2 regions of the Streptomyces sp. NPDC002057 genome follow, and region 1 is predicted to be linked to the other one. Evidence: predicted binding sites of a transcription regulator. Region 1 holds the regulator's gene; the other holds the start of a gene.
The links. The regulator HrcA, encoded in region 1, represses chaperone genes, less so after heat shock. The targets are predictions, from matches to a motif close to TTNGCACTCNGNNNNNCNGAGTGCNAA.
Positions count from the first base shown of each region.

Region 2: a site for HrcA is predicted at 2,606-2,632, ahead of groL (chaperonin GroEL). Genes of this name have one in related genera too.

Region 1 is NZ_JBEOXR010000018.1:71,456-77,471, reverse strand. It holds gene ABT129_RS16810 (AMP-dependent synthetase/ligase) at 1-681, shown strand, start outside; gene hemW (radical SAM family heme chaperone HemW) at 760-2,001, shown strand; gene ABT129_RS16800 (DUF3097 domain-containing protein) at 2,097-2,897, opposite strand; gene ABT129_RS16795 (MBL fold metallo-hydrolase) at 2,908-3,636, opposite strand; gene hrcA (heat-inducible transcriptional repressor HrcA) at 3,785-4,804, shown strand; gene dnaJ (molecular chaperone DnaJ) at 4,805-5,941, shown strand.
Region 2 is NZ_JBEOXR010000023.1:56,771-62,786, forward strand. It holds SAM riboswitch class I at 41-187, shown strand; gene thrC (threonine synthase) at 205-1,491, shown strand; gene ABT129_RS19470 (MoaD/ThiS family protein) at 1,532-1,807, shown strand; gene ABT129_RS19475 (cold-shock protein) at 2,235-2,438, shown strand; gene groL (chaperonin GroEL) at 2,800-4,428, shown strand; gene ABT129_RS19485 (hypothetical protein) at 4,635-6,016, opposite strand, start outside.

The DNA.
Region 1 (6,016 bases):
GAGTCCTCCGCCGCCTCCTTCGTCAACCCGGGCGAGGCCTACCGCACCGGCACCGTCGGCAAGCCGCTCCCCGGCACCGAGGTCCGGATCGCCGACGACGGCGAGATCCTGCTGCGCGGCCCCGGCATCATGGAGGGCTACCACGGCCTGCCGGAGAAGACGGCCGAGGTCCTGGAGTCCGACGGCTGGTTCCACACCGGTGACATCGGCGAGCTGTCCGCCGACGGCTACCTCCGGATCACCGACCGGAAGAAGGACCTGATCAAGACGTCCGGCGGCAAGTACATCGCGCCGGCCGAGGTCGAGGGCCAGTTCAAGGCCGTCTGCCCGTTCGTCTCGAACATCCTCGTCCACGGAGCCGACCGGAACTTCTGCACCGCGCTGATCGCCCTGGACGAGCCCTCCATCCTCGGCTGGGCCGCCGACCACGACCTCGCGGGCAAGTCGTACGCCGAGGTCGTCGCCGCCCCGCAGACCGTGAAGATGGTCCAGGGGTACGTCGACCGCCTCAACGAGGGCCTGCAGCGCTGGCAGACGATCAAGAAGTTCCGTCTGCTCCCGCGCGACCTCGACATCGAGCACGGCGAGCTCACCCCGTCGCTGAAGCTGAAGCGGCCGGTTGTGGAGCGCGAGTACAAGGGGCTCATCGACGAGATGTACGCGGGATCCCGGGAGTCCTGACCTCCGGCGCCCGGCCTGTGGACAAGCGGCGGGCCGCTTGTCCACAGGGAGAGCGTCCACCTCGGCCGGTGCGGGACAATGGGGCTCATGCCTTCCGTACTGCCCGATGGTGAGACCGTTCCCGACGACGGGGCGCTGCCCCCGCACGCCCTGGAAGGGGCGGGGGAGCGGCCGCTCGGGTTCTACCTGCACGTGCCGTACTGCGCGACCCGCTGCGGCTACTGCGACTTCAACACCTACACCGCGAGCGAGCTGCGCGGCACCGGCGGCGTGCTCGCCTCCCGGGACAACTACGCCGAGCAGGTCGTCGAGGAGATCCGGCTCGCCCGGAAGGTCCTCGGCGACGACCCCCGGCCGGTGCGGACCGTGTTCGTCGGCGGGGGCACGCCGACGCTGCTCGCCGCCGGGGACCTCGTACGGATGCTGGGGGCCGTACGCGACGAGTTCGGGCTCGCGGACGACGCCGAAGTGACCACCGAGGCGAACCCGGAGTCCGTGAACCCCGCGTACCTCGCCGAGCTGCGGGAGGGCGGCTTCAACCGGATCTCCTTCGGCATGCAGAGCGCCAAGCAGCACGTCCTGAAGATCCTCGACCGGACGCACACGCCCGGACGGCCCGAGGCCTGTGTCGCGGAGGCGCGGGCGGCCGGCTTCGACCACGTCAACCTCGACCTCATCTACGGCACGCCGGGCGAGACCGACGACGACTGGCGGGCCTCGCTCGACGCGGCCATCGGCGCCGGACCCGACCACGTCAGCGCCTACGCGCTGATCGTCGAGGAGGGGACGCAGCTGGCCCGCCGCATCCGGCGCGGCGAGGTCCCGATGACCGACGACGACGTGCACGCCGACCGCTACCTGATCGCCGAGGACGTCCTCTCCGGGGCCGGGTTCGAGTGGTACGAGGTGTCCAACTGGGCCACCTCGGAGGCCGGCCGCTGCCTCCACAACGAGCTGTACTGGCGGGGCGCCGACTGGTGGGGCGCGGGCCCCGGAGCCCACAGCCACGTCGGCGGCGTGCGCTGGTGGAACGTGAAGCACCCCGGGACGTACGCGGCCGCCCTCGCCGGAGGGAAGTCGCCCGGGGCCGGGCGGGAGCTGCTCTCCGATGAGGACCGGCGGGTCGAGCGGATCCTCCTCGAACTGCGGCTCCTGGAGGGCGTGGAGCTTTCGCTGCTCAAGCCGGCCGGGCTCGCGGCCTCCCGCAAGGCGCTCGCCGACGGGCTGCTCGACGCCGAGCCGTACGCGGCCGGGCGGGCGGTGCTGACGCTGCGGGGGCGGTTGCTGGCGGATGCCGTGGTGCGGGATCTGGTGGATTAGGGCGGCTACCGGTGGCGCGGGCCCTCGGTAGGGCCCCGCGCCGTTGGGAGGGCCAGGGGGAGAGACGTCGGCCGGCGCAACGAGCCGGCCAGAGGTCAGGGCGCGGTCACGTGGTCGATCAGCCGTTCCACCGCGCCCAGCAGCTCCGGTTCCAGGTCCCGGTAGCTCGTCACCCTCGACAGGATGTGCTGCCAGGCCGCGCCCGTGTTCTCCGGCCAGCCCAGGGCCCGGCACACGCCCGTCTTCCAGTCCTGGCCGCGCGGGACCGTCGGCCAGGCCGGGATGCCGAGCGAGGAGGGCTTCACCGCCTCCCAGACGTCGATGTACGGGTGGCCCACGACCAGGACGTCCGGCGAGGTCACCCGGGCCGCGATCCTCGACTCCTTCGAGCCCGGGACCAGGTGGTCCACCAGGACGCCGAGGCGGGCGTCCGGCGCCGGGGCGAACTCCGCGACGATCGCCGGCAGGTCGTCCACGCCCTCCAGGTACTCCACGACCACGCCCTCGATCCGCAGGTCGTCGCCCCAGACCCGCTCCACGAGCTCCGCGTCGTGGCGGCCCTCGACGTAGATCCGGCCCGCCCGGGCCACGCGCGCGCGGGCCCCCGGCACCGCGATCGAGCCCGAGGCCGTACGGGTCGGACGCGCGGGAGCGGCGGACGGGCGGACCAGGGTCACCACGCGGCCCTCCAGGAGGAAGCCGCGCGGGTCCAGCGGGAACACCCGGTGCTTGCCGAAGCGGTCCTCCAGGGTCACCGTGCCCGCCTCGCAGCCGATCACCGCCCCGCAGAAGCCCGTCGTGACCTCCTCGACGACGAGGTCACGGTCGGCCGGCACCTCGGGAACGGGCGCCGACTTCTTCCAAGGGGGTGTCAGATCCGGGTTGTAGCTGCGCATTTCGGTGACGTTAGGCCACCGGGAAGCGGCGTGCCAGTTCCTCCCGCTGGAGTCGTACGAACGCGGCGTCCACCACCGCCCCGTGCCCCGGCACGTACAGCGCGTCCTCGCCGCCGAGCCGCAGCAGCCGGTCCAGCGCGTCCGGCCAGCGGGCGGGGATCGCGTCCGGGCCCGCCTGCGGCTCGCCCGACTCCTCGACCAGGTCGCCGCAGAAGACGACCTCGCGCGAGCCGGGGACGAGGACCACCAGGTCGTGACCCGTGTGGGCGGGGCCGACGTTCGCCAGGAGGACCTGCCGGTCGCCCAGGTCGAGCGTCCACTCGCCGGAGACCACGTGGCGCGGGGAGACCAGGACGTCCACCGCCTCCGCCGCCGCCGACGCGTCGAGACCCTGCCGTACGGCGTCCCCGCGCAGCGCCTCCCGCTCCCGCTCCCGGCCGAGCAGCTCGTCGGAGCCGACCGCGCCGAAGACCTCCGCGCCCGCGAACGCCGCCGTGCCGAGCACATGGTCGAAATGCGGATGGCTCAGTGCGATGTGCGTCACTCTCCGGCCGCCCGTGAGCCCCGTGATCTGGGTCCGCAGCTCGGCGCCCTCCGCGAGCGAGGAGCCCGTGTCGTACAGCAGCACGCCCCGTTCCCCCAGTACCAGTCCGACCGTGGCGTCCCATCCCGGCAGCCGTCGCCGGCCCACACCGTCCGCGAGCCGCTCCCACCCGTACGCTTCCCAATCCACGTCCATGCCGCGACGCTAACCGATGGGGGCACCGCCGCCTTGCCAGGAGCGACGCCCGCCGCCGTACACTGGCCGGGGGGTCGCTGGCACTCGAAGAGGGTGAGTGCCAAAAGCGGAGCAACCGGAACGACGACGACAGCTGGAGGTGCGCACCATGCTCAGCGAACGCAGACTCGAGGTCCTGCGCGCCATCGTCCAGGACTACGTCGGGACGGAGGAGCCGGTCGGCTCCAAGGCGCTCACCGAGCGCCACAAGCTCGGCGTCTCGCCCGCCACCGTGCGCAACGACATGGCCGTGCTGGAGGAGGAGGGCTTCATCGCCCAGCCCCACACCAGCGCCGGCCGCATCCCGACCGACAAGGGCTACCGCCTCTTCGTCGACCGGCTCGCCGGCGTCAAGCCGCTGTCGACGCCCGAGCGCCGGGCCATCCACAACTTCCTCGACGGCGCGGTGGACCTGGACGACGTCGTCGGCCGCACGGTCCGCCTGCTCGCGCAGCTGACCCGGCAGGTCGCCGTCGTCCAGTACCCCTCGCTGACCCGTTCGACCGTCCGGCACGTGGAACTGCTCTCGCTGGCACCCGCCCGCCTGATGCTCGTCCTCATCACGGACACCGGCCGGGTCGAGCAGCGCGTCATCGACTGCCCCGTGCCCTTCGGCGAGACCTCGCTCGCCGATCTGCGGGCCCGGCTCAACAGCCGGGTCGTCGGCCGCCGGTTCGCCGACGTGCCGCAGCTGGTGCAGGACCTCCCCGAGTCCTTCGAGGAGGTCGAGGACCGCGCCACGGTCTCGACCGTGCTCGCCACCCTCCTGGAAACCCTGGTCGAGGAGCACGAGGAACGGCTGATGATCGGCGGCACCGCCAATCTCACCCGCTTCGGCCCCGACTTCCCCCTGATGATCAGGCCCGTCCTGGAGGCGCTGGAGGAGCAGGTCGTGCTCCTCAAGCTGCTGGGCGAGGCCAAGGAATCGGGCATGACCGTACGCATCGGGCACGAGAACGCCCACGAGGGGCTGAGCTCCACGTCCGTCGTCTCGGTCGGCTACGGTTCGGGCGGCGAGGCAGTCGCCAAACTCGGCGTGGTCGGACCGACCCGCATGGACTACCCCGGAACGATGGGAGCGGTACGCGCAGTGGCACGTTACGTCGGACAGATCCTGGCGGAGTCGTAAGTGGCCACGGACTACTACGCCGTACTCGGCGTGCGCCGCGACGCGTCCCAGGACGAGATCAAGAAGGCGTTCCGGAGGCTCGCGCGCGAGCTGCACCCGGACGTCAATCCCGATCCGAAGACGCAGGAACGCTTCAAGGAGATCAACGCCGCCTACGAGGTCCTCTCGGACCCGCAGAAGAAGCAGGTCTACGACCTGGGCGGCGACCCCCTCTCGGCCTCCGGCGGAGGCGGCGCGGGCGGGTTCGGGGCCGGTGGCTTCGGCAACTTCTCCGACATCATGGACGCCTTCTTCGGCACGGCCTCGCAGCGCGGCCCGCGCTCGCGCACCCGCCGCGGCCAGGACGCCATGATCCGTCTGGAGATCGACCTCAACGAGGCCGCCTTCGGCACCACCAAGGACATCCAGGTCGACACGGCGGTCGTCTGTACGACCTGCTCGGGCGAGGGCGCCGCACCCGGCACCTCCGCGCAGACCTGTGACATGTGCCGCGGCCGCGGCGAGGTCTCGCAGGTCACCCGGTCCTTCCTGGGCCAGGTCATGACCTCGCGCCCCTGCCCGCAGTGCCAGGGCTTCGGCACCGTCGTCCCGACCCCGTGCCCCGAGTGCGCGGGCGACGGCCGGGTCCGGTCCCGCCGTACCCTCACCGTCAAGATCCCGGCCGGTGTCGACAACGGCACCCGGATCCAGCTCGCGGGCGAGGGCGAGGTCGGCCCCGGCGGCGGCCCCGCCGGCGACCTGTACGTCGAGATCCACGAGACCCCGCACGAGACCTTCCAGCGGCGGGGCGACGACCTGCACTGCACGGTCACCCTCCCGATGACGGCGGCGGCGCTCGGCACCAAGGTGCAGCTGCAGACCCTCGACGGCCTGGAGGAGATCGACGTCCGTCCGGGCACCCAGTCCGGCCAGTCGATCCCGCTGCACGGCCGTGGCGTCACCCACCTGCGGGGCAACGGCCGGGGCGACCTGATCGTGCACGTCGAGGTGCAGACCCCGGGCAAGCTCGACGCCGAGCAGGAACGACTGCTGCGCGAACTGGCCAAGCTGCGCGGCGAGGAGCGGCCCACCGGCCAGTTCCAGCCGGGGCAGCAAGGGTTGTTCTCACGGTTGAAGGACGCGTTCAACGGGCGGTAGGCCCGGCGGAACGGTTCAGGGAGGGGCGGCACTCGCACAGGCGGGTGCCGCCCCTTCCGTATGGCCTCGTGACCT
Region 2 (6,016 bases), on a different contig from region 1:
AGCGCAGGAACGAAGTCCACCGCGCTTCACAATCGAATACCGCTCATCCAGAGGGGCAGAGGGAAACGGCCCGTTGAAGCCCCGGCAACCCTCCAGTCGGTTTGTCTCGTACTCCATCGAGGCCCCCGGCTAGGGAAGGTGCCAAATCCGTCTCATGGCGAAAAATTCGTCATGGGAAAGATGAGGAGAAAGGGCCTCGCCTCCATGGCTGTACAGACTGCCGCCTCTGCCACCACCGTCGACCTCGGTCCCGCTTCGGGGCTCTCCTGTCGCGAATGCGGTGAAGTGTTCGCCCTCGGTCCGATCTTCGCCTGCGAACTCTGTTTCGGACCTCTCGAAGTCGCGTACGACCTCCCCACCGGTGACCCCGAGGCGCTGCGCAAGCAGATCGAGGCCGGCCCCGCCAACATCTGGCGCTACGCCCCCCTGCTGCCCGTCCCGGCCGACGTCGCCGACAAGCCGAACCTGAACCCGGGCTGGACCAAGCTCGTCCAGGCCGACAACCTCGCCCGCGAGATCGGGGTCGCCCCCGGCAGGCTCTTCGTCAAGGACGACTCCGGCAACCCGACCCACTCCTTCAAGGACCGGGTCGTCGCCCAGGCCATCGAGGCCGCCCGCGCCTTCGGCTTCACCACGCTCTCCTGCTCCTCCACCGGCAACCTGGCCGGCGCCGTCGGCGCCGCCGCCGCCCGCGCCGGCTTCCGCTCCTGCGTGTTCATCCCGCACGACCTGGAGCAGGGCAAGGTCGTCATGGCCGGTGTCTACGGCGGTGACCTCGTCGCCATCGAGGGCAACTACGACGACGTCAACCGCTTCTGCTCCGAGCTCATCGGCGACCCGCTCGGCGAGGGCTGGGGCTTCGTCAACGTCAACCTCCGCCCGTACTACGGCGAGGGCTCCAAGACGCTGGCGTACGAGATCTGCGAGCAGCTCGGCTGGGTCATCCCCGACCAGCTCGTCATCCCGATCGCCTCCGGCTCCCAGCTCACGAAGATCGACAAGGGTCTCCAGGAGCTCATCAAGCTGGGCCTCGTCGAGGACAAGCCGTACAAGATCTTCGGCGCGCAGGCCGAGGGCTGCTCCCCGGTGTCGGTGGCCTTCAAGGCGGGCCACGACGTCGTACGGCCCCAGAAGCCGAACACGATCGCCAAGTCGCTCGCCATCGGCAACCCGGCCGACGGCCCCTACGTCCTCGACATCGCCCGCCGCACCGGCGGCGCCGTGGAGGACGTGAACGACGAGCAGGTCGTGGACGCGATCAAGCTCCTCGCGCAGACCGAGGGCATCTTCGCCGAGACCGCGGGCGGCGTGACCGTCGGCGTCACGAGGAAGCTGGTCGAGGCCGGGCTGATCGACCCGAACCTGACCACCGTCGTGCTCAACACCGGCGACGGGCTCAAGACCCTGGACGCGGTGGCCGACACCTCTCAGGCGACCGTCACCATCCGCCCGAGCCTGGACGCGTTCCGCGACGCGGGCCTGGCCCTCTGAGCCCGCCCGCACTCCTGGCCCACCGAAAGGTTCCGAAGACATGGCCGTGAACGTCCGCATCCCCACCATCCTCCGCACCTACACGGGCGGACAGTCCGAGGTCCAGGCCGAGGGCGCGACCCTCGCCGAGGTCATCGCGGACCTGGAGAAGAACCACACGGGCATCGCCGCCCGCGTCCTGGACGACCAGGGCAAGCTGCGCCGCTTCGTCAACGTCTACGTGAACGACGACGACGTGCGCTTCGAGCAGGGTCTGGAGACGGCCACCCCGGCCGGCGCCGGCGTCTCGATCATCCCGGCCGTCGCCGGAGGCTGACCGCCGGGCGCGGTACCGGCCCGGTGCCGTGCCGCGCGGGCTGTCCCGTCTTTCTTGAATTGCCCCTTCCGCGTCAATAAGCGGAAGGGGCAATTCTGTATGGTTGAGCGCGGTAGAGTTGGGGAAGTCCCCTCCGCTGCTCATGCCGGACGCATATGAGAATGCGTCCCTGCGCGACAAGAAGCAGCCAAAGTGTGTGCGCGTTGTGTACCTTCTGCACGCTTTGCCGGGCCCGACTTGCCCAGGAATTCAAGGGATTCTCCCCAATTCGCCTTTCCATGGCGCCCAGAATTCTCGCTCGAATGACCTGTTGCAGAGGGCAGTTGGGCAGATACATTCAGCCGCGGTCGACGCGTTCCGGCGAGGGTCTGACCCGGGTCCGCGAAGTGCGGGTCCCGCGCAAGGGCCAGTAATAGGGGAGTTAGGCATGGCTCAGGGCACCGTCAAGTGGTTCAACGCGGAGAAGGGCTACGGCTTCATCGCGGTCGACGGTGGTGCGGATGTATTCGTCCACTACAGCGCGATCCAGATGGATGGCTACCGCAGCCTCGAAGAGGGACAGCGAGTCGAGTTCGAGATCTCGCAGGGCCAGAAGGGTCCGCAGGCGGACATGGTCAAGCTCGCCGTCTGAGCGCGGCGCGATCGGCCACCGACGCAACGCCGTCGAGGGGTCCACATCCCTGAGGGGATGTGGACCCCTCACGCGTTCCCGGCGTCCGCACCGGCTCTGACCGGCCACGACCGCCGTCGAGCCGCCCCCGCGCGCCCCCTCCGTCACCTCCCGAAACGTGAGAGTCGCTTGCACTCTCCTAGGGCGAGTGCTAATCATTGGCGTTAGCACTCGGAAGGTGAGAGTGCTACGAGGATCGGGCAGACGAGGCCGCCGGCCGGGTGGGGCAAGGAACCACACGGAACACGCGGAGGCCGTCCGTCGCGGGCGTCGGCGCGGTCCTGGAGCGTTATCCACCCCATGTCCGGGAGGACCACTTCACATGGCCAAGATCATCGCGTTCGACGAGGAGGCCCGGCGCGGTCTCGAGCGCGGCATGAACCAGCTCGCTGACGCCGTCAAGGTCACCCTCGGCCCCAAGGGTCGCAACGTCGTCCTCGAGAAGAAGTGGGGTGCCCCCACGATCACCAACGATGGTGTTTCCATCGCAAAGGAGATCGAGCTCGAGGACCCGTACGAGAAGATCGGCGCCGAGCTGGTCAAGGAAGTCGCCAAGAAGACGGACGACGTCGCCGGCGACGGTACGACCACCGCCACCGTTCTCGCCCAGGCGCTCGTCCGCGAGGGCCTGCGCAACGTGGCCGCCGGTGCCAACCCGATGGCCCTCAAGCGCGGTATCGAGAAGGCCGTCGAGGCCGTCTCGGGCGCCCTGCTCGAGCAGGCGAAGGATGTCGAGACCAAGGAGCAGATCGCTTCCACGGCCTCCATCTCCGCCGCCGACACCCAGATCGGCGAGCTCATCGCCGAGGCGATGGACAAGGTCGGCAAGGAAGGCGTCATCACCGTCGAGGAGTCCCAGACCTTCGGTCTGGAGCTGGAGCTCACCGAGGGTATGCGCTTCGACAAGGGCTACATCTCGGCGTACTTCGCCACCGACATGGAGCGTATGGAGGCGTCGCTCGACGACCCGTACCTCCTGATCGTCAACTCCAAGATCTCCTCCGTGAAGGACCTGCTCCCGCTCCTGGAGAAGGTCATGCAGTCGGGCAAGCCCCTGCTGATCATCGCCGAGGACGTCGAGGGCGAGGCCCTGTCGACCCTGGTCGTCAACAAGATCCGCGGCACCTTCAAGTCCGTCGCGGTCAAGGCCCCGGGCTTCGGCGACCGTCGCAAGGCGATGCTGAACGACATCGCCATCCTCACCGGCGGCACGGTCATCTCCGAGGAGGTCGGCCTGAAGCTGGAGAACGCGGGCCTCGACCTGCTGGGCCGCGCCCGCAAGGTCGTCATCACCAAGGACGAGACCACCATCGTCGACGGTGCCGGTGACAGCGAGCAGGTCGCCGGTCGCGTGAACCAGATCCGCGCCGAGATCGAGAACTCGGACAGCGACTACGACCGCGAGAAGCTGCAGGAGCGCCTGGCGAAGCTCGCCGGCGGTGTCGCGGTCATCAAGGCCGGTGCCGCCACCGAGGTCGAGCTCAAGGAGCGCAAGCACCGCATCGAGGACGCCGTTCGCAACGCGAAGGCGGCCGTCGAGGAGGGCATCGTCGCCGGCGGCGGCGTGGCCCTGCTCCAGGCTTCCTCGGTCTTCGAGAAGCTCGAGGCCGACCTCTCGGGCGACGAGGCCACGGGCGCGAACATCGTGAAGCTGGCCCTTGAGGCCCCGCTGAAGCAGATCGCGGTCAACGCCGGCCTCGAGGGCGGCGTCGTGGCGGAGAAGGTCCGCAACCTGCCCGTCGGCCACGGCCTGAACGCCGCGACCAACGAGTACGTCGACCTCATCGCCGAGGGCATCATCGACCCGGCGAAGGTCACGCGCTCCGCGCTGCAGAACGCCGCGTCGATCGCCGCGCTGTTCCTCACCACCGAGGCCGTCATCGCCGACAAGCCGGAGAAGGCGTCCGCGCCGGCCGGCGGCGGCATGCCGGGCGGCGACATGGACTTCTGATCCTCCGGGATCGGTGGTTCATCGCTGAACGCGAAGAACAGAACGAGGGCGGCACCCCTGACGGGGGTGCCGCCCTCGGGCGTTTCCCGGATTCCCGGTCTTCCGGATTCCCGGTCTTCCGGTCTCCCGTTCTTCCGGTCTCCCGGCTCTACGGGTGGACGGCCGGCCGCCCGGAGTGGACGGTCGGCCCCACGGTCGGCGTACGGTCAGCGCACGTCGACGTAGTCGGCCCACGGGACCGGCGCGTGGAAGTGCGTGGCGTCGCCGTAGTACCGCAGCCGCCAGGTGCCGTCGACGGTGGCCTTCGCCCGGAGCGAGACCTTTCCGCCGGCGGTCGAGCGGCCGGTGGCGACCTGGCGCCAGGCCGTCGAGCCCTTCGCCTGGAACTGCAGGGCCACGGCCCCGTTCCCGTACGCCCGCCACGCCCCGCTCGTGTGGTGCTGGAGCGTGCCCGTCGCGGTGACGTACGCGCCCTTGCGGACCGGCTCGGGGCCGGCGTTCATGCCGGTGATCCGGGCCTCGGTGCGGACGAGGCGGAAGACGCCGCTCACCGCCTCGGTGAAGACGTCGGACTGCGGGTGCCGCAGCCGGTAGTGGCCGCCGCGGCTCGTCGCGGTGACGGTCGTGGTGGGGTAGTAGTCGTTCGCCTTCGTGGAGCCGACCTGCCGCCAGCCGGTCCGGCCGTCGGCCGAGACCTCCAGGTAGACCGCCTGGGCGTCGAAGGAGGCCTTGAGGTCGTACGTGGCGCGCAGGGTGCTCGTCACGCTCACCCTGCCCTCGTTCGACAGGACGCGAGAGCCGAGGATGATCCTCGCCTCCTGCGGGTTCGCGAGCGGGCCGCCCACATCACCGCTGAAGCGCTGGTACGGGTCGACCGGTACGGCCGACCAGCCGCCGGCCGGCCCCGGGAGGGCGGGGATCCTCGCCGTGAAGCGTCCGTCGGCGTCCGTCGTGACGACCTTGGCGTAGGCGGAGTCGTAGAACTGGAGCGCGCCCGGGCCGACCTTGACCTGCTGGCCCGCGAGGGGCGCGCCGCCGTTCTGCGGGTCGGTCATCCGGCCGGTGACGACGGCGTGCTGGCCGGGGAGGACACGGGCCCGGTCGACGCTCGCCTTCACGGTCACCACGTGCGGGCGGTAGGTGTGGAGGCTGTGGTCGTAGGAGACGCTGCCGTGCACCTCGTCGCTGTCCTCGGCGAAGGCGACCTTGAACGTGTCGCCCGGCCTGACGTCCCCGTACGCCTCGCCGGTGTAGGCGCCCGTCTCCGTGGTGACGGGGGACTGCACCGGGCTCTCCGGAGGTGTGGTCCGCCGGATGTCGACGCCGCGGCCGCTGAGGGGCACGATGTCGCCGGAGCCGGGCTGGACTCCCGTCAGGGTGCCGCTGGGGACGGCGTTGCGGTCGTCCCAGCCGGGGGCGGAGAGGCCGAACTCCAGCTGCGGCATGAGCGTGAAGTCGAGGACGCCGGCGTCGGTGCGGGTGTGGCGGTTCCCGCGCGAGTCGGTGGCCGTGACGTCGACGGCGTACCGGCCGAGCGCGGGCACCGCGCCGCCGTCCTCGGTCAGCTTCAGCGGGTCGTGGTTCGTTC